4 regions of the Allobosea sp. NPDC055332 genome follow, and region 4 is predicted to be linked to each of the others. Evidence: predicted binding sites of a transcription regulator. Region 4 holds the regulator's gene; each other region holds the start of a gene.
What was found. Region 4 encodes PhoB, which activates phosphate uptake and scavenging genes when phosphate is short. Its sites were predicted from a motif close to TGTCATNNANCTGTCAT; they were not measured.
Positions count from the first base shown of each region.

Region 1: ACWIGM_RS23200 (HAD-IIA family hydrolase) is a predicted target of PhoB. The motif match lies at 2,058-2,074, and genes of this name have one in related genera.
Region 2: phnD (phosphate/phosphite/phosphonate ABC transporter substrate-binding protein) is a predicted target of PhoB. The motif match lies at 4,981-4,997, and genes of this name have one in related genera.
Region 3: ugpB (sn-glycerol-3-phosphate ABC transporter substrate-binding protein UgpB) is a predicted target of PhoB. The motif match lies at 4,946-4,962, and genes of this name have one in related genera.

Region 1 covers NZ_JBSHMO010000004.1:337,094-344,835, reverse strand. Annotated here, with positions in the region: gene ACWIGM_RS23210 (MurR/RpiR family transcriptional regulator) at 1-161, opposite strand, end outside; gene ACWIGM_RS23205 (MurR/RpiR family transcriptional regulator) at 315-1,226, opposite strand; gene ACWIGM_RS23200 (HAD-IIA family hydrolase) at 1,223-1,981, opposite strand; gene ACWIGM_RS23195 (ABC transporter permease) at 2,155-3,078, shown strand; gene ACWIGM_RS23190 (ABC transporter permease) at 3,084-3,986, shown strand; gene ACWIGM_RS23185 (ABC transporter substrate-binding protein) at 4,036-5,601, shown strand; gene ACWIGM_RS23180 (metallophosphoesterase family protein) at 5,670-6,569, shown strand; gene bcsN (cellulose biosynthesis protein BcsN) at 7,028-7,742, shown strand, end outside.
Region 2 covers NZ_JBSHMO010000002.1:618,159-625,900, forward strand. Annotated here, with positions in the region: gene ACWIGM_RS11560 (hypothetical protein) at 1-338, opposite strand, end outside; gene ACWIGM_RS11565 (helix-turn-helix domain-containing protein) at 426-1,235, shown strand; gene ACWIGM_RS11570 (DUF1801 domain-containing protein) at 1,243-1,662, opposite strand; gene ACWIGM_RS11575 (PaaI family thioesterase) at 1,701-2,186, opposite strand; gene ACWIGM_RS11580 (MarR family winged helix-turn-helix transcriptional regulator) at 2,262-2,717, opposite strand; gene groES (co-chaperone GroES) at 2,935-3,222, shown strand; gene groL (chaperonin GroEL) at 3,270-4,907, shown strand; gene phnD (phosphate/phosphite/phosphonate ABC transporter substrate-binding protein) at 5,059-5,973, shown strand; gene ACWIGM_RS11600 (DoxX family protein) at 6,100-6,483, shown strand; gene ACWIGM_RS11605 (ABC transporter ATP-binding protein/permease) at 6,616-7,742, shown strand, end outside.
Region 3 covers NZ_JBSHMO010000005.1:495,397-503,138, reverse strand. Annotated here, with positions in the region: gene ACWIGM_RS27880 (sn-glycerol-3-phosphate import ATP-binding protein UgpC) at 1-1,000, opposite strand, end outside; gene ugpE (sn-glycerol-3-phosphate ABC transporter permease UgpE) at 1,008-1,856, opposite strand; gene ACWIGM_RS27870 (creatininase family protein) at 1,856-2,614, opposite strand; gene ugpA (sn-glycerol-3-phosphate ABC transporter permease UgpA) at 2,614-3,495, opposite strand; gene ugpB (sn-glycerol-3-phosphate ABC transporter substrate-binding protein UgpB) at 3,556-4,872, opposite strand; gene ACWIGM_RS27855 (fumarylacetoacetate hydrolase family protein) at 5,076-6,254, shown strand; gene ACWIGM_RS27850 (carbohydrate kinase family protein) at 6,251-7,186, shown strand; gene ACWIGM_RS27845 (proline racemase family protein) at 7,197-7,742, shown strand, end outside.
Region 4 covers NZ_JBSHMO010000005.1:293,453-301,194, forward strand. Annotated here, with positions in the region: gene pstA (phosphate ABC transporter permease PstA) at 1-856, shown strand, start outside; gene pstB (phosphate ABC transporter ATP-binding protein PstB) at 885-1,685, shown strand; gene phoU (phosphate signaling complex protein PhoU) at 1,723-2,445, shown strand; gene phoB (phosphate regulon transcriptional regulator PhoB) at 2,474-3,172, shown strand; gene ACWIGM_RS26905 (YnfA family protein) at 3,182-3,502, opposite strand; gene ACWIGM_RS26910 (NUDIX hydrolase) at 3,517-3,957, opposite strand; gene ACWIGM_RS26915 (GcrA family cell cycle regulator) at 4,043-4,594, opposite strand; gene ACWIGM_RS26920 (aspartate aminotransferase family protein) at 5,139-6,344, shown strand; gene argF (ornithine carbamoyltransferase) at 6,347-7,276, shown strand; gene ACWIGM_RS26930 (Hsp33 family molecular chaperone) at 7,276-7,742, shown strand, end outside.

The sequences.
Region 1 (7,742 bases), on a different contig from region 4:
GTCGGCTCGCTGACCTGTGCCTGCGTGGAGAGGTCCTTGGTGCTGATCCGGGTCGCGCCGTCGATATCGGCCAGGATGATCTCGGCGACGCTACGCTCGGCCCGGTTCATCTCGGGCGCCTCATGCCGCATGCGATCGATCAGGCTGGTCACGTGGCGCATCGTCCTGTTCCTGGCGCTCGTGCTGCGGCGTCACATATCTGCCGATCCCGGCCAAGCGGAATCTGTCGCGCGCCGATTCCGGATTCCACAATTTTCTACCCGAAGCCATGTCGCGCGAAGGAGCAGCAGCCACAGCCCGATCGCGGCAGTCCGCTAGAACCGCTTGGTCGAGAGCACGTCGAAGGTCCGGCCGATCGTCGCCACAGCCTTGTCGTAATCGGCCAGCGACAGGCAGGCGATCAGCGCGTCGATCACGGCGAGCTGGGCGATGCGGCTCGTCATCGCCTCTGTGCGGAACTGGGTCTCGCGCGCCATGGTGTTGAGCACGATATCGGCATAGGCGAGCAGCGGCGACTTGCCGAAATTGGTGATGCAGATCGTGGTCGCGCCCGCCTCGCGCGCCAGCCTCGTCGCCGTGACGGTCTCATGGGTCGAGCCCGAATGCGAGATCGTGATCGCGACGACGTCGGGGCCGGTCAATGAGGCGCTGATCGCCTGGACGTGCGAATCGACCACGACCTTGGATTCGACGCCGATGCGCAGCAGCCGGTAATTGGCGTCCTCCGCGATCGGGGCGGCGCTGCCGATACCGTAGAGCTCAACCCGGCGCGCCCGACGGATGGCGGCGACCGCGCCCTCCATCGCGCTCTTGTCGAGCACCTTCATGGTGTCGTGCAGCGCCTGCAGATCGCTGCGGAAGATCTTCTCGATCACGGTCCCGGTATCGTCGGTGCGGGCGAGGTCCTCGTGGATGAACTGCACCGGCTGCACCAGGTCGCGCGCCAGCGCGATCTTGACCTGCTGGAAGCCGCGCGCGCCGAGCTGGCGGCAGAGCGAGATCACGCTGCCTTCGCTCGCCTCCGCCCGTTCGGCCACCTCCGTCACCGACATGTGCACGACCTCGGCCGCATGGGCGAGGAAGACGTCGGCGATGCGCGCGGCCGTCGGCGGCAGCGTCGGGCGCAGCGCCGTCAATCGTTCGATCACGCCATCGAAGCCGTCATGGGCACCGGCGCGCGGCCGGTCGAGGCTCTCGGGCATCGCGTCGCTATCTGGCCTGGTCATGCCGGCAAGGCCATCACGGCTTCTTCCCGCGGGCAAGCCGTCTCGCCATGCGCTTGCGGGAAAATCCCGCCGGCGATCTCGACATAGCGCAGGCCGAAGCGACGGGCGCCGTCGCCATCGGTCCTTGGATTGTCGCCGAGCATCGCGACTGACCGCTTGGGCAGGCCGAGCAGGGCCAAACCCGCGGCGAACAGAGCGGGTTCGGGCTTGCCGATGAGCCGATAATTGACCGGCCCGGTGCAGGCGAGCAGCGCTGCCAGCAGCGCACCGGTTTCCGGCACGATCGCGCCGTCCGGCCCGGGATGGACGAGGTCAGGGTTGGCGACGACGAGCTCGGCGCCCGCCCGCACGGCATTGGCGGCGAGCGCCAGCCGCTTGTGGCTGAAACGCCGGTCGCGGCCGAGGAAGACGATATCGGGCCGCGTCCGGACCGGCACGAGGCCCCGCTCGCGGGCATGGCGCGCCAAGCTGTCACTCGCCAGCACGAGCACGCGCGCACCCGGCTGCCGCGCTGCGATCTCGTCGAGCGCGACCGCGCCGGCCAGCACGATGCGGCTCGCCGGAACATCGAGACCCAATTGCCGCAACTCGCCTGCCAGTTCGGCCGGGGTGTGCTCGGCGTCGTTGGAGACCACGACGAAACGGCCCGCGCAGGCTTCCAGAAAGGCATGCGCGCCTGGCATCGCCCGGCCGCCGCACACCAATGTGCCGTCGAGATCGATCAGCCAGCCACGAATATCGTCCGCTGCGTGCACTGCAAACTCCGCATTGAAACGCGATCTGCATGAACTGAGATTATCTCAGTGTCAAATACCATATATTCTGAGTTAAATTCATAAACCTGTCATGGAAGACTGCCAGAAGGCTCACGTCCCGGCCTGCTGATGCGGCCGTGCAGCGCCACCCGCAGCCCGTCCCCGAGGACGCCATGCTCGCATTCCTAGGCAGCCGTCTCCTGCGTATGACGATCACCCTCTGGGCGATCGTCACCGCCGTCTTCCTGGCGACGCGGCTGACCGGCAATCCGATCGACTTCCTGATGCCTGAGGGGCTCGATGCCGCCTCGCGCGCCGAGATGATCGCCTATTGGGGCCTCGACCGCCCCGTCGCCGAGCAATACCTGCTGTTCTGGAAGTCGCTGCTCTCCGGCGATTTCGGCCTCGGCCTGATGGAACGCCGGCCCGTCGCCGTCATCTTTGGCGAGCGGCTCTGGCAGAGCGCCTCGCTCCTCCTCGCGACGCTGACGCTGACCGTCGCCGTCGGCGTGCCCCTCGGCATCCTCGCCGCGCTCTGGCGCGGGCAGGCACGCGGGCAGGGCGTGCTCTTCGTCGCCTTCCTCGGCTACGCCGTGCCGAACTTCGTTCTCGCCATCCTGCTGCTGCTGATCTTCTCCTACACGCTGCACTGGCTGCCGAGCGCCGGCTCCGCGACCCTGCTGCACTATGCGATGCCGACCGTGGCGCTCGCCGCCTATTTCGTCGCAGCACTCACCCGCTACACCCGCAACGCCATGCTCGACGTCCTCTCCGAGGACTATATGCGCACCGCCCGCGCCAAGGGCCTCTCCGAAGGCGCCGTCATCCTCCGGCACGGCCTGCGCAACGCGCTGATCCCGGTCATCACCGTGCTCGGCCTGCAGATCACCACGCTCGTCTCCGGCGCCGTCGTGGTCGAGACCGTCTTCGCCTGGAACGGGGTCGGCGACCTCCTCGTCGGCGCGACGCTCCGCCGTGACTATCCCGTGCTGCAGTTCGGCGTCCTCGTCGTCGCCGGCGCCGTGATCCTCGTCAATTTCGCGATCGACCTCGCCTATGCGGCGTCGGATCCCCGCGTGCGCCTGGTCGGAGCCTGAACGCCATGACCGAGATCGCAGACGCCAAGTTGATGCTGCCGCCGCGCCGGCTGCCGCGGCTGAAGCTCCCCGCGCTGGGCGGAGCCAACCTGCTGGTCACGGCTGCCGCGCTGCTCGGCCTGGTGCTGCTCGCGCTCGCCATCCTCGCCCCGCTGGTCTCGCCCTTCGAGCCCGATCAGCAGCGGCTGCTGGCGCGCCTGAAGCCTCCGATTCGCTTCGCAACCGCCAACCCTCTCCACTGGCTCGGCACCGACCAGCTCGGGCGTGACCTGCTCTCGCGCTGTCTCCATGGCCTGCGCCTGACGCTCGCGCTCGCGCTGTTCGGCACCTTGCTCGGCCTTGCGCTGGGCGCGGCGCTCGGCCTGGCCGCCGGGCTGCTGCGCGGCTGGGCCGATGCGTTGATCATGGGCCTCGTCGACATCATGATGTCGCTGCCCTTCACCCTGGTCGCGCTCTTCGTCGTGGCACTCGCCGGAACCGACGTCGCGGTACTGATCTGCGTCCTCGGCATCGCCTATTGGGCCCATTTCGCCCGGCTGATCCGGGCGCAAGTGCTCAGCCTGCGCGAGATGCCCTTCGTCGAGGCCGCCCGCGCCGCCGGCGCCGGCCCCTGGCGCATCGCCACCGTCCACATGATCCCGAACCTGATCTCGCCGGTCGTGGTCATGGCGAGCCTCAACTTCTCGAACCTGATCCTGCTGGAATCGGCGCTCTCCTTCCTCGGCCTCGGCGTCCAGCCGCCGACGGCGACGCTCGGCTCGATGGTGGGACAGGGGCGCGACTACATGGCCTCAGCGCCCTGGATCGTCGCCGTCCCGGCCCTCGTCATCGTGCTCGTCAGTCTCGTCGCCATGCTGCTCGGGGATGCACTGCGCGACCGCCTCGATCCGCGCCTGCGCGGACGCTAACCGCCTGCCCACCATTCATGCCGTTCACCCGAACAAGGGACAGACCCTCATGCGCAAGACCCTGAAGACCCTGGCACTCGCGGCGCTCTCGGCCACCGCATTCATCAACCTCGTCCAGGCGCAGGAACTGAAGGTCGGCGTCCAGAACATGGCGCCTTGGCTCGATCCCGGCCGCGACTTCTCCAATGTCGGCTCGCAGTTCTACTTCAACGCCTTCGACCCGCTGATCGGCAAGGATGCCACCCGCGCCGAGAGCGTCTGGCAACCGGGCATCGCCACGAGCTGGACGCAAATCTCGCCGACCGTGATCGAGTTGAAGATCCGCCAGGGCGTGACCTTTCACAATGGCGACCCGATGACGGTCGAGGACGTCGTCTTTTCCTTCGACCGCATCATCAATTCGACCTTCGCGCCCTACACCGTGCGCAAGCGCGACACGCTGCCGAACATGGCCAAGGTCGAGGCCGTGGATGCCGAGACCATCCGCATCACCGCGACCCGGCCGGAACCGCTGTTCGAGACGCTGCTCAACGTGCAGCAGGGCATGATCGTCCCGAAGAAATACGTGATGGCTCTGACCGGCGATCCGAACGTCGCCGAAGCGTCCGACTTCGAGGCCTTCGCGCTGAAGCCGGTCGGCACCGGCCCTTACAAGATCAGCGAATTCGTGCCGAACCAGCGCCTGGTCTATGAGCGCTTCGACGGCTTCTGGGGCGAGAAGGCGCCGTTCCAGAAGGTGACGGTGACGCGCATTCCCGAGCTCTCCGGCCGCCTGACGGCGTTGAAGAACGCCGAGGTCGACCTCATCACCAACGTCCCGCCGGACCAGCTCGAGCCGATCGCCGCCGATGCGAAGCTCAAGGTCGAGGGCATGCAGACGCCGCTCTTCCACGTCGTCATCTTCAACACCCAGAACCCGAAGATGGCCAATCCCAAGCTGCGCCAGGCCCTGTCCTACGCGATCGACCGCAAGACGCTGAACGAGGCGCTCTGGTTCGGCAAGGCGAAGGTCCCGACCTCGCACAGCTTCGCGCAGTTCGGCCCGCTCTACATGCCGGAGCTCACCACCTTCGAATACGACCCGGTCAAGGCCAAGGCCCTGCTCAAGGAAGCCGGCTATGACGGCTCGCCGATCCGCTACGACATCCAGGCGGCCTATTACACCAACGGCCTGCTCGCCGCGCAGGCGATCCAGGAGATGTGGGGTGCCGTCGGTGTCAAGATGCAGCTCAACGTCACCGAGCAATGGACCGGCTCCGACCCAACCATGATGGCCCGCGGCTGGTCGAACCCGATGTACTTCCCCGATCCCGCCGGCGCCTTCGGCATCATGTGGGCACCGACCGGCAACTCCGCCTCGGAAGGCCGCTTCAAGGCCGACGACGCCTATATCGCTCTCTGGGATAAGTTCCGCTTCTCGACCGATCTTGCCGAGCGCAAGCAGGCCTATGCTTCGCTGATGCAGGCGATCAAGAACGACCCGCCGGTGCTGCCGCTCTACCAGCCCTATGAGTCCTACGGCATGAAGCGCTCGCTCGCCTGGAGGCCGCTGCAGGGGCACATCCCCTATGTGCTCGATTTCCGCGCCGGTCGCGTGACCCTCGCCGCGCGCTGATGCGATTGCGGGAGCCGGCAGCACCGGCTCCCGCTCCCTTTTCCCGATCCTGCCCGACGAGCCTCGCCATGACCCGCTCCCTTCGCCTCGCCTTCGTCGCCGACATCCACCATGGTGAGAACAGCTTCACCAAGGTCGGCACCGCAGCACTGCCGCTGATGGGCGAGTTCCGCCGCTTCGTCGCCGACGCCAGGCCGGACGCAGTGATCGACCTCGGCGACCGCATCTCCGATGTCGATCACGCTACCGATATCCGGCTGGAGCGGGAGGTCGCGGAGGCCTTCGCGCCGATCGAGACACCGCGCTTCCATCTCTGCGGCAACCATGACCGTGACCATCTCAGTGTCGCCGAGAACGAGGAGATCCTCGGCCAGGGCCTCGGCCATCGCACCGTCGATCTCGGCGATTGGCGCCTCGTGCTCTGGGCCGCCGACTCGCGCATCCACCGTCCGGGCGGCTTCGTGCTGCGCGAGGCCGACCTGATCTGGCTCGCCGCAACGATCGAGGCGGCCGACCGGCCGCTCGTGGTGATGAGTCACGTCCCCGTCTCCGGCCATGGCCAGGTCGGCAACTACTATTTCGAGCGCAACCCGGCGTCCTCGACCTATCCCGGTGCCGAGCGCGTCCGTGCCGTGCTGGCACGGGCCAAGGTGCCGATGCTCTGCATCGCCGGCCATGTCCACTGGAACACGCTGACCACCGTCGACGCCATCCCGCATCTGACGCTGCAGTCGCTGACCGAGAGCTTCACCACCATGCCCGGACCGGCCGGCGCCTTCGCTTTGCTCGAGCTCGGCGACACGATCGGCTGGACGGTGCACGGCCAGGACCCTTTCACCGCCCGCATCGACGCAGCCGGGACGCTCCGGCGCTGGATGACGCCGCTCCAGCCCTTCGACGAGCATCCCGAGCTGCGCCAGCGGCGGGTCGTTTCGGCGCAACTGGCGGCGGCCACTACCGGAGCCTGATCGAGAAGGCCGGGCGGCCTGGCTGAGCTCGCATAGCACCTCCCGGCCGACCTCGGCTTTCGCGAATCCGTCGATCCCGAACGCCGATTTCCCCAAGACTTTTCCAGTTCCTCGAACAATCCAGAGACCCGGCCGCGACCAACGGATCGGGCTACCGGAGCCCGTTTGAAACGCTTCCCGGTGGCGGCGCAGAGGCTCGATCAACGACCGCCGCTCTTGGAATGAGGGCGCGAATCATCTGTATTGGACATGGTCCCCCGACGCGTTGATCGCGTTGTGATTGCGTTGATGAGGATAAGCCCTCGTTAACCTCTGTTAATCGATGGTTGAGCCATGACGATGCCGATCAAATACCGACCGGCGCGCCAATGAACGCCCCGGGCCGGTGTCCGGTCATACGTTTCACGGTGCGTCGCACGGCGGCTGGGCGGACGGCGATAACTGTCGTGGCTTTTTGCTTGAGCCTTGCCATCGCCGGTTGCGGCGAACAGAGACTTGCCGAGGCCGAGCTGGTGACGGCGACGCGGTCGCTCTCTGTGGACCCCAGCCGGGCGCTCGTCGTGCTCCCGCCTGGTGGCCCGCCCGTGATCGGCGTCACCCAGCGCAGCTATGAAAACGCCGTCGCACAGACGATCTCATTGGCGACGCGGGGCCGGACGCCCGGTGAGAACACGATCCAGGTCGCCTTCTTCACTTCGGCCGATCTGCCCGACAGTGCCGGTGTCGAGGGCAATCTGCTCAAACTACCGGGGATCGACGACTTCGCCGTCACGCGGGACCTGGAAGAACGCCTGCCGGGCACCACGATGGCGCTGTCGGCCGTCTTCGTCCAGAACAAATACGGCCCGTTCGGCTACGCCTTCGGCCATGGCGCCGGTGGCGAGGCCTGCCTCTATGCCTGGCAGCGTATCGCCGATGGCGACAGCATCTTCCGGCCGAGATCGGGGGCGGTATCGGTCCGCATGCGCATCTGCGACCCCAAGGCAACCGAGGCCTCGCTGCTGCGCCTGGCCTACGAATACTCGCTGAACGCCTCCTTGCGGCGCAGCGGCTGGAATCCGATCGGAGAGGCGCCCGCGCCGGAAGCCGGGCTCGGCAAGGCCGGCGCGCCGATCTATCCGCTGCCGCAGGTTTCGACCCAGGAGGCGCCAGCGCCCCGACGGGCCACGCGGC
Region 2 (7,742 bases), on a different contig from region 4:
CTGCCCTCGGCGCGGCCGATCTGGTGCGTGTAGTACTGCTTGAGCGGATCGTTCCAGAGGATGTGCCAGGCATCCTGGCCGGGGTCGTAGATGCGCAGCGTCGTGCCGTGGAAGAAGGCTGGCAGCGCCCAGACATCCTGGACGGCGCGCCCGCCGAGCACCCAGCCGAAATGGATATCGCCCCTGGCCTCATGGCGCTGGCCGTCATCGGTGTACACGATCGCGTCCATGGTCCATGCGCCGACGAACTGGCCGTAGAGGGCGAGCTTGTCCGCGGCTTCAGGCGCCGGCCCGGTGGCGATGAGGACATCGGCCAGCGTCGATGGCGCTGCTGTCATGATCGGGCTCCGTTCTTGATCAGAGTGGCGCCCAGCTTGGCCCGAAGCGCCGGGCAGCACTTGGGAAAAACTGCTAAACTCGCAGGCATGACCGCGACCGCTCATCTCCTGGCCTCGGGCCCCGGCTGGCGGGTCAGCGACATCGTCTGCACGGCCGGCCCGGACGACCGCGCCTTCGAGGAAGAGCATCCGCAGCATTGCATCGCCGTCGTCCGCAGCGGCTCGTTCCGCTACCGCTCGACACAAGGCAGCGCGGTGCTGGCGCCGGGATCGCTGCTGCTCGGCAATGGCGGTGCCTGCTTCGAATGCGGCCATGAGCATGCGGCCGGCGACCGCTGCCTCGCCTTTCAGTTCGAGCCGGCCTGGCTCGAACGCATCGTCGCGGCGGTGCCGGGCGCCCGGCAGATGAGCTTCGCGCAGGCACATCTGCCGCCCCTTCCCGCGCTCGCCAACCTCGTCGCTGAAGCAGAGATCGCTGCTGATGACCCCGAGAAGCTCGAAGAGATCGCGCTGCGTCTCGCCGGAGCGGTGGCGAGTGTCCTGTCGGGCACAAGGCCCGGAGTCGAGACATCAGGCGCCCGCGACCAGCGCAGGATCACGCGGGCGCTGCGCCATATCGAGGCACATTGCGAGGAGCCTCTGTCGCTCGACGCGCTGGCGCGGCAGGCGGCGATGAGTCCCTACCATTTCCTGCGCATCTTTCGCGCACTGGTCGGGATGACGCCGCACCAATATGTGCTGCGAACCCGCCTGCACCGGGCGGCATTGCTGCTGCGCCGGACCGCGCTGCCGGTCGCGGGGATCGCCTTCGATTGCGGCTTCGGCGACCTCTCGACCTTCAACCGGCGCTTCAAGCGGGTGATGGGCGCAAGCCCTGGCGATTATCGCAGCGCCTGAGCGGGCGTCAGTGCTTTGCCCAGCGGTGATAGGTCAGGGCGAGCGCGATGCAATGCGCCAATGGCTCGGCCGGCGGCTCGCTCCCGACGGCGAAGATCAGTCCCCGGTTGCCGTCATAGTCGAACTGCTCGGGATAGTGACGCCGATACGTCTCGATCAGGCTGGTCTGACAATGGACGTAGAGCGCGTAACGCGTCGCCGAACCTTTCAGCGCGTTAGCCCGTATGGTCGTCCCTATCCTCGGCCACTCGGGCAGCCAGGCCGGTTCGCCCCACTTCAACGTCTCGGTCAGCGGTCCGATCTCGGAGGTCGCGGCAGCGACGTCGAGGATCATCTGGCGCAAGCGCAGCATCGGTGGCCTAAGCGGCTCCGGCAGCGACCGGAATTTCGCCTCGACGGCCGCGTCGGTGAATGGCGCAAAGGTCACGAGCCGCTCCTGCCTACAAGCAGATGCGGCCGCTTCGATCAGCGCCCCGCTCCCGCCTTCGCACCGAAGATCATGCAGGTCTCCGTGCCGTGCGCCAGCAGCTTGCCCTGCGCATCGACCAGCTTGCCCTCGCTGGTGGCGATCGAGCCGCCGCGATGGATCAGCGTGCCCTCACAGCGCACCGGGCCGTTGCCGGGCATGACCGGGCGGACATAGTTCAGCTTCATCTCCAGCGTGGTGTAGCCCTCACCGATCCGCAGCGTCGAATGCACGGCGCAGGCCATGGCGGAATCGAGGATCGTCGCCGTCCAGCCGCCATGGATCGTGCCGAGCGGGTTGAAGAAGCGCGGCGAGGGCTTGCCGACGAAGACCACCCGGCCCTCCTCGACCTCGGCGATGTCGAAATCCATCGCATCGGCGAAAGGCGGGCCGGGATGGCGCCCCTCGATCATCCCGCGCAGGAAGGACGCGCCATCCTCCGCGAGCAGGACATCACGGCTGACGACACCGACCTCACGGGGCATGCGGGGACTCCATCTCTATCGTGTAGATGCACGATAGAGATGGAGCGCGGCCCAGGTCAAGTTTGCTGGCGCCGCTCAGCCGGCCTGCCGAGCGGCGCGCCGGATCGCCTTGAGATTGTCGCGCGTCTCGCTCCAGCGCTCCTGGCCGAGCCCGCCCTCGATCCTGTCCTGCGCCGCGCGCCAATAGGGGATCGCCGCCTCGATCGCGGCGCGGCCCTTGTCGGTCACGGCATAGGTCAGCGCCCTGCCCTTGCAGTCGACCGGCTCGATCAGCTTCTCCGCCGCGAGCAATTGCAGATTGCGGGTCAGCGAGGTCCGCTCCAGCGCGAAACGGTCGGCGAGCTCGGTGACCGAGCGCCAGGCGCCGGTCGAGAGCGCCGAGAGCAGCACGAACTGGGTGATCTTCAGGCCGCTCGGCCGCATCGCCTCGTCATAGGCGCGGGTCACGGCTCGTGCAGTCATGCGCACGTGCAACACTACGCAGGAGCGGGCGATGTCGTCGAGCTTGAGGTCGGATACCGGCGTCGTCATCTTGCCACGATAGCCGGTTTAACGTTCGGCCGCAGCAGCGCAGATCGGCGGCCGGTCGCCGCATTCACCTTTTGCGCAGCGGATTCCTTGACTCCCGCAGACCCCGGGCCTATCTCCGCGACGTCCGTTAGCACTCACTCGGTGAGACTGCTAACAGACCCCTTTCACGGGCCAGTCACGAGCCCGTCCAGAATATGACCGAGAGGAAGACAGAACCATGAAGTTCCGTCCGCTGCATGACCGCGTTGTGGTCCGTCGCCTTGATGGCGAAGAGAAGACCAAGGGTGGCATCATCATCCCCGACACCGCCAAGGAAAAGCCCCAAGAGGGTGAAGTCGTCGCCGTCGGCGCCGGCGCCCGCGACGACGCTGGCAAGCTGGTTGCGCTCGATGTCAAGAAGGGCGATCGCGTCCTCTTCGGCAAGTGGAGCGGCACCGAAGTCAAGATCGACGGCCAGGATCTCCTGATCATGAAGGAATCCGACATCATGGGCATCGTCGGCTGAGCAGCCTGACGACCACCCTTCCGTAGAGTCCAATCAGGAGTAGTCTCATGGCTGCCAAAGAAGTTCGCTTTTCCACCGACGCCCGCGACAAGATGCTGCGCGGCGTGGACATCCTCGCCAATGCCGTGAAGGTCACGCTCGGTCCGAAGGGCCGCAACGTCGTGATCGAGAAGTCGTTCGGCGCCCCGCGCATCACCAAGGACGGCGTCACCGTCGCCAAGGAGATCGAGCTCGCCGACAAGTTCGAGAACATGGGCGCTCAGATGGTCCGCGAAGTCGCTTCGCGCCAGAACGACCATGCCGGCGACGGCACCACCACCGCCACCGTGCTCGCCCAGGCGATCGTCCGTGAAGGCGCCAAGTCGGTCGCGGCCGGCATGAACCCGATGGACCTGAAGCGCGGCATCGACCTGGCCGTCGAGGCCATCGTCGCCGACCTCAAGAAGAACTCGAAGAAGGTCACCTCGAACGCGGAAGTCGCGCAGGTCGGCACCATCTCGGCGAACGGCGACGAGTCGGTCGGCAAGATGATCTCGACCGCGATGCAGAAGGTCGGCAACGAGGGTGTCATCACCGTCGAGGAAGCCAAGACCGCCGACACCGAGCTCGACGTCGTCGAGGGCATGCAGTTCGACCGTGGCTATCTCTCGCCGTACTTCATCACGAACGCCGAGAAGATGGTCGCCGAGCTCGAGGACCCCTACATCCTCATCTTCGAGAAGAAGCTGTCGTCGCTGCAGGCGATGCTGCCGATCCTCGAGGCCGTCGTGCAGACCGGCAAGCCGCTACTGATCATCGCCGAGGACGTCGAGGGCGAGGCTCTGGCCACGCTCGTCGTCAACAAGCTCCGTGGCGGCCTGAAGGTCGCGGCCGTCAAGGCTCCGGGCTTCGGTGACCGCCGCAAGGCCATGCTCGAGGACATCTCGATCCTGACCGCCGGCCAGATGATCTCGGAAGACCTCGGCATCAAGCTCGAGACCGTGACGCTCAACATGCTCGGCCGCGCCAAGAAGGTGCGCATCGAGAAGGAGAACACCACGATCATCGACGGCGCCGGCAAGAAGAAGGACATCGAGGGCCGCGTTGCGCAGATCAAGGCGCAGATCGAGGAGACCACCTCGGACTACGACCGTGAGAAGCTGCAGGAGCGTCTGGCCAAGCTCGCCGGCGGCGTCGCGGTCATCCGCGTCGGCGGCGCGACCGAGGTCGAGGTCAAGGAGAAGAAGGATCGCGTTGACGATGCCCTGAACGCCACCCGCGCTGCGGTGGAAGAAGGCATCCTGCCGGGCGGCGGCGTCGCCCTGCTGCGCGCCCTGAACTCGGTCAAGTCGATCAAGACCCAGAACGACGACCAGAAGACCGGCGTCGAGATCGTCCGCAAGGCGATCGCTGCCCCGGCCCGCCAGATCGTCGACAACGCCGGCGATGACGGCGCGGTCGTGATCGGCAAGCTGCTCGAGTCGAAGGACTACGCCTGGGGCTACAACGCCCAGACCGGCGAGTACGGCGACCTGGTCAAGGCCGGCATCATCGACCCGACCAAGGTCGTGCGCACGGCGATCCAGGACGCGGCTTCGATCGCCGGCCTGCTGATCACCACCGAGGCGATGATCGCCGAGACGCCGAAGAAGGACGCCCCGATGCCCCCGATGGGCGGCGGCGGCATGGGCGGCATGGACTTCTGAGGAAGTCCAGCCCTCGCCTTTTGCGAGAACCACGGAGGCCCGGCGCAAGCCGGGCCTTTTTCGTTTGCCGGCGCGTCGCGCAACCGACATCGCATCGTAACGGCTCCGACGCCGTCAGCTGATCAGGTCAGGCACCTTAGGAGTTCCGATCATGATCACCCGCCGCCTGCTGCTCGCCGGCTCAGCTTCGAGCCTCGTCTTGCCCGCCCTCGCCCAGCAGGATTGGCGGCAGGCGATCAAGGAGGTGCGCTTCGGCGTCTCCTCGGCGGAGAACGAGGCGGCCGCGGTTGCGCGAAACCAGCCGGTGGTCGATTACCTCACACAGAAGCTCGGCGTGCCGGTGAAGCTCTACCGGGTCAGCGACTATGCCGGATTGGTCGAAGCGATGCGCGCCGACCAGCTCGAATTCGCTCGCTTCGGGCCGGCGGTCTATTCGCTCGGCCGGCGCGTGCTCGGCGACAAGCTGCAGCCGCTGTTCCGGGATGTCGATAACAACGGCCAGGAGGGCTATTATTCGGTCGTGGTCGTGCGTGCCGACAGCCCCTATCGGACGATCGCCGACCTCAAGGGCAAGAGCTTCGCCTTCGCCGATCCGAACTCGACCTCCGGCTTCGCCTTCCCCGCCTATTTCCTGCGCAAGCAGGGCTTCGACCCGCAGGCCCATTTCAGCGGCACCGTCTTCTCCGGCGGCCACGACAATTCGGTGCTGGCGCTGGTCCGGGGCCAGTTCGATGGCGCCGCGACCTATCAGGTCAACGAGAATTCCGGCGTCGTGCAGCGGCTGGCGCTGCGCGGCATGATCCCAGCCGGCGCGACGCGCGTGATCTGGACCTCACCGCTCATCCCGGCGAGCCCGTTTTCGACTCGCGCGAATCTGCCCCCTGCCCTCAAGGACGCTTTCGTCGCGGCGATGGTGACAATGAAGGACGAGGCCCCCGAGGTGTTCAAGACCTTCACCGACGGGCAAGTGTCGCGCTACGCGCCGGCCAGGCACGAGGATTATCTCGACGTCATCGCCGTCACTGAGGAGCTGGAAGCGCGGCGCAAGCAGAAGCCGGGCGGCTGAGCCGGGCCTGGCAATCGCGCTTTGCACAAGGAAGAGGCCCCGCAGGCTTGCATCGACTTTGGTTGTAGGCCCTAGATCGCGATAGGTGCGGCATCCTGCCGCGTCCTGCTTTCGGGGGTCTTTTTCATGAACAACCCTGCCCTGGGCGATGCCGCCAAGCTGGTCGGCCGCATCCTGCTCGCCCTGATGTTCGTGCTCGGCGGCTGGTCCAAGATCAACGGCTATGCCGGGACGCAAGCCTATATGGGCTCGGCCGGCGTTCCGGCGATCCTGTTGCCGCTCGTCATCATCGTCGAGCTGATCGGCGGGCTGATGATCGTCGTCGGCTACAAGACCCGCCTCGCGGCGCTCGCTTTGTTCGCCTTCACCATCGCCGCCTCGGTGCTGTTCCACATGAACTGGGCCCAGCCGATGCAGCAATTGCTGTTCATGAAGAACCTCGCGGTCGCCGGTGGCTTCCTCGTGCTGTTCGCGGCCGGCGCCGGCGCCTATTCGGTCGACAAGGACTGAAGGCCCATCACAAAACGCTGAAAAAGCGTGGCCTGGCCTTGAGCCGGGCCTTTTTTGTGCGCAGGGCTGATCTACAAAGCTCTTTCCTACACAGCGCGGCTCCTGCGCTGATTCCCCGACAAGGACGACGCCATGCGCCTGTTGAGTTTCGCCATCGCCGCGCTCGCCGTGATCGCGCTCGTGGTCGGCCAGCAAAGCGGGAGTACGGGCATCCTCGGCCTCGGCGTGATCGGCGTCCTGCTCGCCCTCGCGACATTCCGGGCGACTACGATCCCGTTCTTCCTGAAGATCTTCTCCGGCATCTTCGGTACGGAATACGTGATCTTCGGGGCCGGCGCGCTGCTCGCTCAGCTCGGCCTCTGGCCCACCGCCTGGCAGGCGGCCGCGCCGCCGGCGAGCCTCGCCACGACAGTCGCCGTCTTCGGCATCCTGATCTACCTGGTTTCGTTCGTCCCGGTGGTGCAGCGCATCGCCCGCATCGCCTCGCCCTACTTCGAATCCTCCGAGCCGCAGATCGCCAATCTCGGGCCATTCGGCCGCTACCGGATGCGGCTCGGCACGTTCGCGGTCGCGCTCGTCGTCTTCCTGATCGTGCTCAACCAGGCGCAGGTCGGCATCTCCTTGCGCATCAACTTCTTCTACCGGGATTTCTACAACGCCCTCCAGGAGAAGAACGCGCCGGCCTTCTGGGAGCAACTCCTTAACGTGTTCTGCGTCTGGGCGGCCGTCTCGGTCATCAGCGTGCTGATCGAGACCGTCGCCAACTCGGTGCTGTTGATCCGCTGGCGCGAGTGGATGGCGGGCGAGTACAACAAGCGCTGGCTCGGCAACGGCAACCACTACCGCATCTCGCTCGCCGGCACGGCCGACAACCCCGACCAGCGCATCTCGGAAGACACCCGTGCCTTCCTGAATCAGACCTACAGCTTCTCGCTGACGCTGATCACCCAGGTCTCGACGCTGGTCTCGTTCTCGATCATCCTCTGGTCGATCCCGGTCGCCATCACCGTGCCCGGCACCGATATCGTCATCCCCGGCTTCATCTTCTGGGCGACGCTGATCTATGCCGCGATCGCGACCTGGATCACTCACCTGATCGGCAAGCCGCTGATCGGGCTCGAATTCGAGCAGGAGCGGCGCGAAGCGAACTTCCGCTTCGCTTTGGCGCGCCTGCGCGAATACTCCGAGCAGATCGCGCTGATGCGCGGCGAAGGCGCCGAGCGGCGCCATCTCGGCGAGACCTTCGGCGGCATCGTCGA
Region 3 (7,742 bases), 200 kb from region 4:
CCGCCTGGGCCGCGACCTCCCCGGTCGCCGCCTGCATGACGAAGGGCTTGCCGGCGAGCTGGCCGTGGAAGAGCTGGGTCGCGCCGAGCTCCTCGATGAACTCGACGTCGAAGGGCAGCGAGCCGGCCGCACCTTCCGAAGCGATCTCGATGTCCTCAGGCCGCAGGCCGACCTCGACCGCGGTGCCAACAGGCAGATCCTCGCGCAGATCGCGCGCCTGCAGCAGGGCATCGCCGAGCGCGATGATGCCGTGCCCGTCGACCTTGGCCGGCAGCAGGTTCATCGGCGGCGAGCCGATGAAGGTGGCGACGAAGCGGCTCGCCGGCTTGCGATAGACCTCGGCCGGCACGCCGATCTGCTCGACCTGGCCGCCATTCATCACCACCAGCTTGTCGGAGAGCGTCATCGCCTCGACCTGGTCATGGGTGACGTAGATCGCGGTGACGCCAAGCGCGCGCTGCAGTTTCTTGATCTCGACGCGCATCTGCACGCGCAGCTTGGCGTCGAGATTGGAAAGCGGCTCATCGAACAGGAAGACCTGCGGCTTGCGCACGATGGCGCGGCCCATGGCGACGCGCTGGCGCTGGCCGCCGGAGAGCTGGCGCGGGCGACGCTGCAGGAAGGGCTCGATGGCGAGGATGCGGGCGGCCTCGGCGACGCGCTTCTCGATCTCGTCCTTGGGCGTGCCGCGATTGCGCAGGCCATAGGCCATGTTGTCGTAGACGCTCATATGCGGATAGAGCGCGTAGTTCTGGAAGACCATGGCGATGTCGCGGTCGGCCGGCTCGACCTGGTTGACGACACGGCTGCCGATCGCGACCTCGCCGGCCGAGATCGTCTCGAGCCCCGCGACCATGCGCAGCAAGGTCGACTTGCCGCAGCCGGACGGGCCGACGAGGACGCAGAAGCCGCCATCGGGAATGTCGAAGGAGACGCCCTTCACCGCCTCGACGCCGCCGGCATAGATCTTCTTGACGTTGTTGAGCGTGACCTGAGCCATTGGCGGGCTACTTCTCTGTCTCGACGAGGCCCTTCACGAAGAGCCTCTGCATGGCGATGACGACGAGGACCGGGGGCAGCATGGCGAGCATGGCGGTGGCCATGGCGAGCTGCCATTCGGTCAGGGCGTCGGAGGTGGTGATCATCTTGCGGATGCCGATCACGATGGTCTGCATCGAGTCCTTGGTCGTGATCAGCAGCGGCCAGAGATACTGGTTCCAGCCATAGATGAACTGGATGACGAAGAGCGCCGCGATCGTGGTCAGCGAGAGCGGCAGCACCGTGTCCTTGAAGAACTTGAACGGGCCGGCGCCATCGATCTTCGAGGCCTCCAGCAATTCGTCCGGAATGGTCATGAAGAATTGCCGGAACAGCAAGGTGCCGGTCGCCGAGGCGATCAGCGGCACGGCCAGGCCCTGATAGCTGTCGAGCATGCCGAGATCGGAGACGACCTTGAAGGTCGGGAAGATGCGGACCTCGACCGGGAGCATCAACGTGACGAAGATGATCCAGAACGCCGCCATCCGGAACGGGAAGCGGTAATAGACGATGGCGTAGGCCGAGAGCACCGAGATGAAGATCTTACCCAGCGCGATCGTCATCGCCATGATGAAGGAGTTCAGCATCATGCTCGCCACCGGCTCGCGGGTGGAGCCCGAAGTGCCGACGAAGAGGATGCGGTAGTAGTTCTCCAGGAAGTGCGGGCCGGGATAGAGCGGCAACTGCCCGTTGATGATGGTGGCGTTGTCCCAGGTCGAGGCGACGAAGGTCAGCCAGACCGGAAAGGCGCAGATGAGCACGCCGATCGTCAGGATGATGTAGGCGATCGCATCGCCCAAGCGGCGGTCCTCGACCATCAGCCTTGCCCTCCGCGCTCACTCAGAAGCTTCGCCAACGCATCTGCCGAAGCGTCGAGGAAGGCCTTGCCCTTTTCCGGCGTGGCCTTGCGGGCATCGCCGATCACACCGGTTCCGGTCATCTCGCGGAACGGCTTGTACTGGCCGACGGTCGGCCGGGTCAGCGCGGTCAGGTCGGCACCCAGCATGCCGAACGCTTCCGGGAGACGGTCCTGCCGCACCGTCTCCGGCGCCAGCACCATCATCATCGAGGTCTCGACCTCGCAGGCATGCAGCACGCTGACCTGATCGTCCATGAAGGGCGCCATCGCTTCCTGCGCCAGCAGGAAATAGGTGGTGGCGCGGATCTGGAGCGAGGTCTCCCTGGCGAAGTCCGGCAGGAAGGCGGCGAGCGCGGCGATGTTGCCGCCATGGCCGTTGACGATGACGACACGGTGGAACCCGTGGCGTTCCAGGCTCTTGAGGAGCGCGAGCAGAACAGCGCGATAGGTCGGGATGTCGAAGGTGAAGGTGCCGCCAAAGGCCATGTGGTGCTCGGCCATGCCGCACCAGAGCGTCGGAGCGACGACGACCTCGACATCCCCGGCGCGCTCGGCCGCAAGCTTGCAGACGCCGCTGCACAGGATGGTGTCGACGCCAACCGGCAGATGCGGGCCGTGCTGCTCCATCGAGGCGACCGGCAGCACGACGACGGCATCCTTCGCCGCCTTCTCGCGCAATTCCTCGGCGGTGAGCTCCTGCCAGAGTACGGACGCCATCAGTAGTTCACCTTCCGCTCGATGAAGCGGAACTGGAAGGCGGTCATGCCGATGACCATGATCAGCAGGATCACCGACTGCGCTGCCGAGCCGCCGAGATTGGTGCCGCCCTTGCCGTCGGAATAGACCTTGTAGACCAGCGTCTCGGTCGCACCCGACGGACCGCCGCCGCTGATGGTATCGATGATGCCGAAGGTGTCGAAGAAGACGTAGACGAGGTTGACGACCAGCAGGAAGAAGGTCGTCGGCGAGAGCAGCGGAAAGACGATGGTCCAGAAGCGCCGCATCGGCCGGGCGCCGTCGATCACCGCTGCCTCGATCACGCTCTTGGGGATCGACTGCAGGCCGGCGAGGAAGAACAGGAAGTTGTAGGAGATCTGCTTCCAGGTCGCGGCCAGGATGACCAGCGTCATCGCATCATTGCCGTTGAGGCGCGGATTCCAGGCGACGCCAAGGCTCTGCAGCCCCCGCGCCAGCATGCCGAGCGAGGGATCGAACATGAAGATCCAGAGCACGCCGGCGATGGCCGGCGCGACGGCATAGGGCCAGATCAGCAGCGTCTTGTAGATCTCTGCGCCGCGGATCTGCCGATCCGCCATCACCGCGAAGAGCAGCGCCAGCGAGAGCGAGAGCAGCGCGACGAAGACCGAAAAGATGCCGGTGTTGATCAGCGCCTTGTAGTATTCGGGCTTGGCGAACAGGTCGCGATAGTTCTCGAACCAGACGAACTCGGTCGAGATGCCGAAGGCGTCCTGCAGCAGGAAGCTCTGCCAGACGGCCTGGCTCGCCGGCCAGTAGAAGAAGACGAGCGTGATCGCGAGCTGCGGCAGGAGCAGCAGCAGCGGGATCGTCAGCCCCTTGAAGTGAGCATATTTCTGCATCGGCCAGCCCGGCGGCAAGGAAGGCCGGGATTATGGTCCCGGCCTCCGATCAGTCTTGTCTTACTTGGCGGTACGCTCGAACTGGCGCAGCGCCTGGTTGCCACGCTCATTAGCCGCATCGAGTGCCGCCTTCGGCGTCTTCTGGCCGTTCAGGGCCGCCTCGATCTCCTCCGACCAGATGTCACGGATCTGGACGAGGCCGCCGAAACGGACGCCGCGCGAGTTGTCGGTCGGCTCCTTGTTGTTGAGTTCGAGCAGCGGCGTCTCGAGATAGGGGTTCTGCTTGTAGAAGCCCGACGCCTTGACCTTCTCATAGGCCGCCTTGGTGATCGGCAGATAGCCGGACTCGGTGTGCAGCTTCACCTGCCGGTCGACGTCCGAGAGGAAGGTGAAGAACTTGGCGACGCCCTTGTACTCGTCGGCCTTCTTGCCGCCCATGACCCAGAGCGAAGCGCCGCCGATGATCGAGTTCTGCGGGGCGCCGGCGACATCCGGATAATACGGCATCGGCGCATTCGACCAGTCGAACTTGGCGTTGGCCTTGACGTTGCCGAAGAAGGCCGAGGAGGTCAGGAACAGCGGGCATTCGCCCGAGGTGAAACGGCCTTCGCCGGTGTTGGTGCGGCCGGAATAGGAGAACACGCCTTCCTTCTGCAGATTGGCGAGGTTGGTCAGATGCTTGACGAAGAGGTCGCCGTTGATCTTGAACTCGGTGTCGAAGCCGTCGAAGCCGTTGGCCTTGGTGCCGACCGGCACGTTGTGCCAGGCACCGAGCTGCTCGATATTGGCCCAGGTCGTCCAGGCGGTGGAAATGCCGCACTTGTCCCAGCCGGCGGCCTTCAATTTCCTGGCGGCTTCGAACGCTTCCGGCCAGGTCTTCGGCGGGGCCTCCGGCAGGCCGGCCTTCTTCAGCGCGTCCTTGTTGTACCACATCACCATCGAGGACGAGTTGAACGGGAAGGAGAGCATCTCGCCCTTCGTCGTCGAATAGTAACCGGTGATCGCCGGCAGGTAGCTCTTCGGATCGAACTTCTCGCCCGCGTCCTTCATCACGTCGGCGACCGGCTTGATCGCGCCCTTGGCCGACATCATCGTCGCGGTGCCGACCTCGAACACCTGCATGATGTGCGGCGCGTTGCCGGCGCGGAAGGCGGCGATGCCGGCGTTCAGCGTGTCGGGATAGGAACCCTTGTAGGCGACGACGACCTTGTAGTCCTTCTGCGAGGCGTTGAACTCCTCGGCCAGCTTGACGACGACGTCGTTGTTGGCGCCGGTCATGGCGTGCCACCACTGGATTTCGGTCTGCGCCATAGCCGGCGAAGCAGCGGCGAGTGCGAACACGCCGGCCGCGGTCAGGGTCTTGAATTTGAAGGTCATGATCAGCTCCCTCTCAGCCCCCGGTATGCGCGGGCGTTCTTGTCGTTGGTGCGCAAGCTAGCATGAAGCCGGGGCGACAGTTCAATGACAAAACGATGACATTTCCGCCCCGCTGTGGACGCGCATCCGCGCACTTGCGATTTCCTGCGGAAGCGGCTGTTCTTCCCACCCGTCTTGTACACTGCACACAACCTGGATCAGCCATGGCCTCGCTTTCGCTCACGCCCGCCAACACTTTGCCGGCCGATGCCGACCGCGCCGCGCTGGCCGGCCGGGTCTGGCGGCCGGATCTCGCCGGGCCGTCGGTGGTCAAGCTCCAGGGCGACACGGTGATCGACATCACCGCGACCTTCCCGACCATGCGCGACCTCTGCGAGACCGCCGATCCGGCAACGGCACTGCGCGCCGCTGATGGCGAGAATCTCGGCTCGCTCGCCGATCTCCTCGCCAACAGCTCTGCCGCCACGCGCAATGACGGCAAGCCCTGGCTGCTCGCCCCGGTCGACCTGCAGGCGGTCAAGGCCGCCGGCGTCACCTTCGCCGTCTCGATGCTGGAGCGCGTCATCGAGGAGAAGGCGCGCGGCAACCCGGCCGCTGCCGCCGCGATCCGCACCGAGATCGGCAAGCTGATCGGCGACGACCTCTCCAAGCTCAAGCCCGGCTCGCCCGAGGCGATGAAGCTCAAGGAGGTGCTGATCGCCCAGAACAGCTGGAGCCAGTATCTCGAGGTCGGCATCGGGCCGGACGCCGAGATCTTCACCAAGGCGCCGCCGATGTCGGCGGTCGGCACCGGCGCCGATGCGGGCCTGCATCCGGCATCGAGCTGGAACAATCCGGAACCCGAGATCGTCCTGGTCGTCGCCTCGGACGGCCGCATCGTCGGCGCCAGCCTCGGCAATGACGTCAACCTGCGCGATGTCGAGGGGCGTTCGGCGCTGCTGCTCGGCAAGGCCAAGGACAACAATGCGGCCGCCGCGATCGGCCCGTTCATCCGCTTCTTCGACGGCGATTTCTCGCTCGACCATGTCCGCAGGACGACGGTGAGCCTGACCGTCGCGGGCGAGGACGGGTTCACGCTCGAAGGCTCGTCCTCGATCGCGAGGATCAGCCGCGACCCGGCCGACCTCGCGGCGCAGATGATCGGCCCGCACCACCAGTATCCGGACGGGGCGGTGCTCTATCTCGGCACCATGTTCGCGCCGATCAAGGATCGCGACGCGCCGGGCGGCGGCTTCACCCACAAATACGGCGACGTCGTCACCATCTCGGCGCCCGAGCTCGGCGCGCTGGTCAACCGGATGCGTCGCACCGACGAATGCGAGCCCTGGCGTTTCGGCGCCTCGCATCTGATGCGCAACCTCGCCAAGCGCGGGCTGCTGTGACGGGCAGGGGCGTCCTCGTCTATGGCGAGGCGCTCGTCGATATTGTACCCGGCCGTGCCGGGCACAAGCGCGAGGCCGTGCTCGGCGGCTCTGGCTTCAACACGGCCCTGGCGCTGGCTCGCTGCGGCGCGCCGGTAGCCTACAATGCAAGCCTCTCACAGGACACGCTCGGCCGGTTTTTCCTCCGACGCCTGACAGAGGAAGGCATCGATCAGCGTTTCGTCGGAATCTGCGATGCACCGACGCCCTCCGCCACGGTCACCTCGCTCGACGCAGACAGTGCCGCGACCTATCGCTTCTCGCTGAACGGCACGGCCTTCGATACCGCGCCGCCCGCGCCGGCGGATCTCGACGATTTCGCGCATCTGCACGTCACCTCCTTCGGCGCGACGCTCGGCGTCTCGGGCCAGGCGGCGCTGGCGCTGATGCGGCGTGCACGTGAAGCCGGCCTCAGCGTCAGCTATGATCTCAATGTCAGGCCGGCCGTGCCGCCGGCGCTTCCGGAGACGCGCCGTGCCATCGAGGAGCGAGCCTCTCTGTGTGACCTGATCAAACTCAGCTCGGACGACGCCGTTACCGTCTTCGACATCGGCTATGGCAAGGTCTTCAAGCGATGGTTCGCCGGGGGCTTGCCGCTGGTGCTGGAGACCGAAGGCGATCACGGCGCGAATCTCCACCATCCGTCGGGCAGAATGATCTCGGGGTTCGTGCCAGCCCCGGACATCGTCGATACGATTGGAGCCGGTGATAGTTTCATGGGCGCCTTCCTCGCTTCGCTCTGGCAAAACGGCGGCCTCGGACCGACACTGCGCGACCTGCCGGAGGAACTCTCGGCCTCAGCGATGGACTTCGCTTGCGCCATCGCGGCCGAAACCTGCGGCGAGAGGGGCTGCAATCCGCCACGGGGCAAGCCGCCGATGGCTTATGATTGACGGGATGCCCATGCGCCTGAGCTATATCGACTACCACACCTGCGGCGAGCCGGTGCGCATCGTCACATCAGGCTATCCAGAGCTCACCGGCGCAAGCATTCTCGACAAGCGCCGGCAGGCCCGCGAGCAGCATGACAGCTTGCGTCGTGCGATGATGCTGGAGCCGCGCGGCCATGACGGCATGTACGGTGTCATCCCGGTCAGGCCGAGCCATCCCGAAGCCGCCTTCGGCGTGCTGTTCACGCATAATGAGGGCTATTCGACCATGTGCGGCCACGCGACCATCGCGCTCGGCCGCTATGCGATCGAGCAGGGGCTGGTGAAGGCGAGCGAGCCGGTCACCCGCTTCGCCATCGAGGCGCCCTGCGGGCTTCTTCGCCTCGCCTGCGAAGTCGAAGGCGGCAAGGTCGGCAATGTCAGCTTCGAAAGCGTGCCGGCCTTCGTCGAGGCACGCGATCTCGTGGTTTCCGTGCCGGGTCAGGGCGATGTCGTCACCGACATCGCCTATGGCGGCGCCTATTACTGCATCCTGCCGGCCTCGCGCTTCGGGCTCGAC
Region 4 (7,742 bases):
GCCGCATGTCGAATGGGGCCGCGTGCGCTCCTCGCGCCGCACCGCCGACCGGCTGATGAAGATCATCGCGACGAGCTTCACCCTGATCGCGATCGTCGTGCTGTTCTGGATCCTCGGCATGCTGATCGTGAAGGGGCTGGGCGGGCTCTCCGCCGCGACCTTCACCCAGATCACGCCCGGTCCCGGCACGGAGGGCGGCGGCCTCGCCAACGCCATCGTCGGCTCGATCGTGCTGACCTTCCTCGGCATCGCCGTGGCGACGCCGATTGGCGTGCTCGCCGGCACCTATCTCGCCGAATACGGCAAGGCCTCGAAGCTCGCCGACCTCATCCGCTTCATCAACGACATCCTGCTCTCGGCGCCCTCGATCCTGATCGGCCTGTTCGTCTACGTGATCATGGTCGAGCCGTTCCGCGGCTATTCCGGCTGGGCCGGCGGCGTCGCCCTCGGCATCATCGCGATCCCGGTGATCGTGCGCACCACCGAGGACATGCTGCGCCTCGTGCCGGGCTCGCTGCGCGAAGCCGGCGCCGCGCTCGGTGCCCCGCCTTCGGTCGTCATCACCTCGGTGACCTGGCGGGCGGCGAAGTCGGGCATGGTCACCGGCATCCTGCTGGCGCTCGCCCGCATCGCCGGCGAGACCGCGCCGCTGATCTTCACCGCGCTCAACAACAATTTCTGGTTCTCGCCGAACCTCGTCGGCGGCGTCTCCAACCTGCCGGTGACGATCTACCAGTTCGCCTCCGCCCCGTACGAGAACTGGCAGCAGCTCGCCTGGGCGGGTTCGCTGATCATCACCGTCTCAATCCTCGTGCTTTCCATCGTCGCCCGGCGCATCGTGCGCGGCGGCAAGTGATCAGCGTCCGATCGGAAGGACCATGCAGATGCTCTCGACCCTGGAACTGAGCCCGCAGACGCTGGACGCCGAAGCGCCGGTCCGCATCGCCGTCAAGAACCTCGATTTCTACTACGGCGAGCACAAGGCGCTGAAGAACATCAACCTCGATTTCCGCGACCGGCACGTCACCGCGCTGATCGGCCCGTCCGGCTGCGGCAAGTCGACCCTGCTGCGCATCTTCAACCGGATCTACTCGCTCTATCCCGAGCAGAAGGCGACCGGCGAGATCCTGCTCGACGGCCGCAACATCATCTCCAACAATGTCGACGTGAACGAGCTGCGCTCGCGCATCGGCATGGTCTTCCAGAAGCCGACGCCCTTCCCGATGTCGATCTACGACAATGTCGCCTTCGGCATCCGCCTCTACGAGAAGCCGCCGAAGTCGGAGCTCGACGACCGCGTCGAGGGCGCGCTGCGCCGCGCCGCGCTCTGGGACGAGGTCAAGGACAAGCTGAAGAGTTCCGGCATGGGCCTCTCCGGCGGCCAGCAGCAGCGCCTCTGCATCGCCCGCACCATCGCCCAGAAGCCCGAGGTCATCCTGTTCGACGAGCCGACCTCGGCGCTCGACCCGATCTCGACCGGCAAGATCGAGGACCTGCTCGAGCAGCTGAAGAGCGACTTCACCATCGTCATCGTCACCCACAACATGCAGCAGGCGGCGCGCATCTCGCAGTACACCGCCTTCATGTATCTCGGTGAGGTCATCGAGTTCGACGCGACCAACACCATCTTCATGAACCCGCACAAGAAGCAGACGCAGGACTACGTCACCGGCCGCTTCGGCTGAGTCCTCAGCGTCGGCCAGCTCCAAAGGATACGCCCCGATGTCCGACCATATCGTCCGCTCCTACGACGCCGATCTCGAAGGCCTGCGCCGCAGCCTCGCCGAGATGGGCGGCATGTCCGAGCGCATGCTCGGCGACTCCACCGTCGCGCTGGTCCGCCGTGACACCGCGCTTGCCCAGAAGATCATCAGTGCCGACCAGCGTCTCGACAACCTCCAGCGCGAGGTCGAGGAGAAGGCCGTCCTGACCATCGCCCGGCGTCAGCCGCTGGCGAACGATCTGCGCGAGCTGATCTCGGCGATCCGCATCGCCGCCGACATCGAGCGCGTCGGCGACCTCGCCAAGAACATCGCCAAGCGCGCCGTCGCGATCTCCGGACAGTTCTCGCCGCCGCATCGCGCTGTCGTCGGCCTCGAGCATATGAGCCGCCTGGTCCAGGCCCAGCTCAAGGACGTGCTCGACGCCTATGCCGCCAGCAACGAGCAGAAGGCGATGGAAGTCTGGCGCCGCGACGACGAGATCGACGCGCTCTACACCTCGCTGTTCCGCGAGCTTCTGACCTATATGATGGAAGATCCGCGTAACATCACCTTCTGCACGCACTTGCTGTTCTGCGCCAAGAATGTCGAGCGCATCGGCGACCACACCACCAATATCGCCGAGACCATCCATTACCTCGTCACCGGCCAGTCCATGGATGAAAGCCGGCCGAAGCTCGACACCACCAACATCCTCGTCGACCTGCCGGCAGCCAATGGCTGAACCGGCGGGCGCTTGAACGGACGCTGACATGCCCGCACGCATCCTGATCGTCGAGGACGAGGAGCCGCTCACCCTGCTCCTGCGCTACAATCTCGAGGCCGAGGGCTTCGAGGTCGATAGCGTGGCGCGCGGAGATGACGCCGAATTGCATCTGCGCGACCATACGCCGGATCTCGTCCTGCTCGACTGGATGTTGCCCGGCCTTTCCGGCATCGAGCTCTGCCGGCGCCTGCGCACGCGCCGTGACACAGAGCGCGTGCCGATCATCATGCTGACCGCCCGCGGCGAGGAGACCGAACGTGTGCGCGGCCTCGCCACCGGTGCCGACGATTATGTCGTCAAGCCGTTCTCGCTGCCCGAGCTGATCGCCCGCATCCAGGCGCTGCTGCGCCGCGCCAAGCCCGGCCATGTCGCCGGCCTGCTCGCCGCCGGCGATCTCGAACTCGACCGCACGACGCGGCGCGTCCGCCGCGCCGGCGCCGAATTGCATCTCGGCCCGACCGAGTTCCGCCTGCTCGAATTCCTGATGCAGGCGCCGGGCCGGGTCTATTCGCGGGCGCAACTGCTGGACGCCGTCTGGGGGCGCGACGTCTACATCGACGAGCGCACCGTCGACGTCCATGTCGGGCGGCTGCGCAAGGCGATCACCCCGGCCAATTCCAAGGATCCGCTGCGCACCGTGCGTGGCGCCGGCTATGCCTTCGACGAGACTTTTGCGCGCGGCTGACGGTTTTCGTCAGCGCGGTGCGGCGACGATGATCGCTGCGCCGGCGAGGCAGAGCGCTGCGCCAGCCAGATCGTAGCGGTCCGGCGGGACCTTCTCGACCAGCGTCATCCAGGCCAGCGACGCCACGATGTAGACGCCGCCATAGGCGGCGAAAGCGCGCCCGGCGGCGGGGCTGTCGACCAGGGTCAGCAGCCAGGCGAAGATCGCGAGCAGGATCAGGCCCGGCAGCAGCCACCAGACCGGTTTGTCCAGCTTCAGCCAGGCCCAGAAGGCGAAGCAGCCGGCGATCTCCGCCAGCGCCGCGCCGAGATAGATCGCGAATGTCGTCATGCGCGCCTGTCCGATTACCAGCCTGGCCCGAAGGCCTCGGCCAGCCGGGCGAACGCCGGACGATAGGCCTCCGATGCCAGCGGTGTCAGCGATTGGGCCTCATCGAAGCAGAACCAGCGGATTTCGCTGTGCTCGTCATTGGTGATCTCAGGCGCACGGCCGGTCCACTGGCTCACCGTGAACAGGTGCCAGAGCGCGGGTGTGATGCCGTCCGTCTCGGTCGTCTCGATGGTCTCGAAGTGGCGGAAACCCGTCGGTGTGATGCCGATTTCCTCTTGGAGTTCGCGGACTAGGGCCGCCTCGGCGGTCTCGCCCGGCTCGACGTGACCGCCGACCGTGTCCCAGCAGGACGGCCGGTTCCGGCGATGTGGCGATCTCAGTCCCAGCAGGAGCAGCCCCTCCTTGATCGGCAGGGCACATGCATACTCGATCGGGTGAGCGGCGGCGGTGTCCATGGATGCCTCATGCATCAAGCCTGTCCGACGACAAAAAAGCCGGCCCAAAGGCCGGCTTCTGTAACCTTTTTATCGAGAGGCGTCGTTACGCGCGGATGGCCTTGCGGTCGCGGCGGCGGTCGGCCGCCGGCTGGTAGGCGATACGGGCGTGATAGGCGCAATAGGGCAGGCCGGTCGCGCTGCGGCCGCCGCAGAAGCGGAACTCCGGCGAGGTCGGGTCGCCCATCGGCCAGCGGCACATGTATTCGCGCAGCTCCATGATGGTGACCCGCTCGGAGAACGGCACGACCACGTCCTCGGATGGGGCTGGCGCGCGCGCGACCTGCGCCTCGGCTTCGATCTCGGGCGAAAATTGCGGGGCGAGCGCCGTGTTGCCACGGGTCAGCCCGGCGCCGCCATTGCTGTGATGACCGGCCGGGTGGCTCGGCGGACGGGCAGCGGGCTTGCGCGGGCGTGGCGTGGCCGACCCCGGGCTCTTGGCCCGGCCGGAGAGGCCAAGGCGATGCACCTTGCCGATAACGGCATTGCGCGTGACATTGCCGAGCTCGGCGGCGATCTGGCTCGCGCTCAGGCCGTCATTCCAGAGCTTCTTGAGCAGTTCGACGCGTTCGTCGGTCCAGGCTCCGGCTTCGGTCATGGAATTGCACCTGTCTTCGTTATGCCCCGCCAGCAAGCCGGCGCGGCATAGGGAGAGATCATGGCGGAATCCGATACCGGCAGCGCCCGTCGCTAAACGGAAGCCGTTACGCCCGGAACTGACGATACTGGAGACGCCGCACGAGATGTCGTATCTGACGAGAAAGACCATACAAGATGGCCTGACTCAGCCACAAGAGTCGCCGAATCCTAATTCGGCTTTTCCCCAGCCAATCGCTGCAGACGGCCGGCCGGTGAGTCTAATTGGCAACGCTGCCGCGAGGGCAGGCGCAATTGACAGGGCGGGGCCGGTTTTGCATAGTCGCATCACGCAGCCGCCCCCAAGGGCGGCGCTTATGTTTTTGAGCGATCGGGATTTTCCTTCGATGCGGCTTGACGCGCGACGAGACGGCGGGAACGGCCAGCGACGATAATGTCGCCGGCGGGTCGCATCATGCCGGCATGCTGCCGCTTGCGTCCCACCCTGCCGTTCCCGGCCTGAGATTCCGCGCTTCCTCCCTGTCTCGCCGCAAGGATATCGCTCCATGAGCACCGCTTCCTCCGTTCTCCTGCCGACCTATGCCCGTGCCCCGATCGCCCTCGAGCGTGGCGAAGGTGCCTGGGCGATCACCGCCGATGGTACGCGCTATCTCGATTTCGGCGCCGGCATCGCCGTCAACTCGCTTGGCCATGCCCATCCGCATCTGGTCGAGGCCTTGACTGCCCAGGCCCAGCGCATCTGGCACACCTCCAACCTCTACACGATGCCTGAGGGTGAGAAGCTCGCCCGCCGGCTCTGCGAGGCGACCTTCGCCGAACGCGTGTTCTTCACCAATTCGGGCGCCGAGGCGAACGAGTGCGCGATCAAGATGGCGCGCAAGTGCCACGCCGCGAAGGGCCACCCCGAGCGCTTCCGGATCGTCACCTTCGAGGGCGCCTTCCATGGCCGCACGCTCGCGACCATCGCCGCCGGCGGTCAGCAGAAATATATCGACGGCTTCGGCCCGAAGGTCGACGGCTTCGACCAGGTGCCCTTCGACGACGAGGTGGCGCTGAAGGCCGCGATCGGGCCGGAGACCGCCGCGCTGATGATCGAGCCGATCCAGGGCGAGGGCGGCCTGCGCTCGGTGCCGATGCGTGTTCTCAAGCAACTCCGCGAGCTCTGTGACGAGCACGGGCTGATGCTGATCTTCGACGAGATCCAGACCGGCGTCGGCCGCACCGGCAAGTTCTTCGCCTATGAGCATTACGGTGTCGCCCCCGACATCATGTCGATCGCCAAGGGCATTGGCGGCGGCTTCCCGATGGGCGCCTGCCTCGCCACCGAGGAGGCGGCCTCCGGCATGACGCTCGGTACCCACGGCACCACCTTCGGCGGCAACCCGCTCGCCATGGCGGTCGGCAACGCCGTGCTTGACGTCATCCTGGCGCCGGGCTTCCTCGACCATGTCCAGAAGACGGCCTTGCGCCTGCGCCAGTCGCTGGCTCAGCTCAAGGATCAGCATCCCCAGGTGATCGAGGAGATCCGCGGCGAGGGGCTGATGCTCGGCCTCAAGCTCAAGACCCCGAACACCGATTTCGTCGCGCAGGCGCGGGCCGCCGGCCTGCTCGTGGTCGCGGCCGGCGACAATGTCGTGCGCCTGCTGCCGCCGCTGATCATCGGCGAGAGCGAGGTGGCCGAAGCGGTGGCGCGGCTGGACAAGGCGGCTGGGGCGGTCGAGGCCGAGCTCGCCCGGCCGGCGGCGGAATGAGCATGGGGTCTCCAGTGCGTCACTTTCTCGATCTCTCGGATTTCTCCGCCGGGGAGCTCCGCGCCATCCTCAAGGCCGGCGAGGAGATCAAGACCCGCCGGCGCACGCCGGCTGCCGCCGGCGACCGCCTGCTCGAAGGCAAGGTCATCGCCATGATCTTCGAGCAGCCCTCGCTACGGACCCGCGTCTCCTTCGACGTCGGCATCCGCGAGCTCGGCGGCTCGCCGATGATGGTGACCGGCCAGGAGATCGAACTCGGCGAGCGCGAGACCATCGCCGACACCGCCCGTGTGCTGTCGCGCTATGTCGATGCGATCATGATCCGCATGCTCGACCATGACGCCGTGGTCGAGATGGCGAAATACGCCACGGTGCCGGTGATCAACGGCCTGACCAAGCGCCAGCATCCCTGCCAGGTCATGGCCGATGTCATGACCTTCGAGGAGCGCAAGGGCTCGATCAAGGGCAAGCGCATTGCCTGGACCGGCGACACCAACAATGTCCTGACCTCCTGGGTCCACGCCGCCGGCCGGCTCGATTTCGAGCTCGCCATCGCGACGCCCGAGGAGCTCGCGCCGCCGCCGGCGCTGCTCGACTGGGCCCGTAAGCAGGGTGCGAAACTGCACCTGACCACCCGGCCCGAGGCGGCGGTCGAGGGCGCCGACTGCGTCATCACCGATTGCTGGGTCTCGATGGGTGACGAGGAAGGCACGCGCCACAACCTGCTGCGGCCCTATCAGGTCGATGAGCGCCTGCTCGGCCGCGCCGAAAAGGATGCGATCTTCATGCATTGCCTGCCGGCCTCGCGCGGCGAGGAAGTGACCGATCAGGTCATGGACGGCCCGCAATCGGCTGTGTTCGATGAGGCCGAGAACCGGCTGCATGCCCAGAAAGGCATCCTGGCCTGGTGCTTCGGCGGAGTGGCTGCCTGATGGCCGAGACCGTGACAGCGGCAGCACCCGACGATCGGGTGCTGCCCTTCGCAGTGCCGGCGCTCGACGTGCGCGGCCGGGTCGTCAGGCTCGGCCCCTCGCTCGATCAGGTCATCGCGCGGCATCACTACCCTGAACCCGTTTCGCGCGTCCTGGCCGAGGCCGCGGCGCTGACCGTCATGCTCGGCACCACGCTCAAGGGCGAGGGCCGCTTCCAGCTCCAGACCAAGAGCGACGGCCCGATCTCGATGCTGGTCGTCGATTTCAACGCCCCCGACAACTACCGGGCCATGGCGCGCTATGACGCCGATCGGCTGGCGGCGGCGATCGAGGCCGATGCAGCCTCGACCGGCGAACTGCTCGGCAAGGGTCATCTCGCCATGACCGTCGACCAGGGCTCGGAAGCCACGCGCTATCAGGGCATCGTCGCGCTTGACGGCCAAGGGCTCGAGCAGGCCGGTCATCA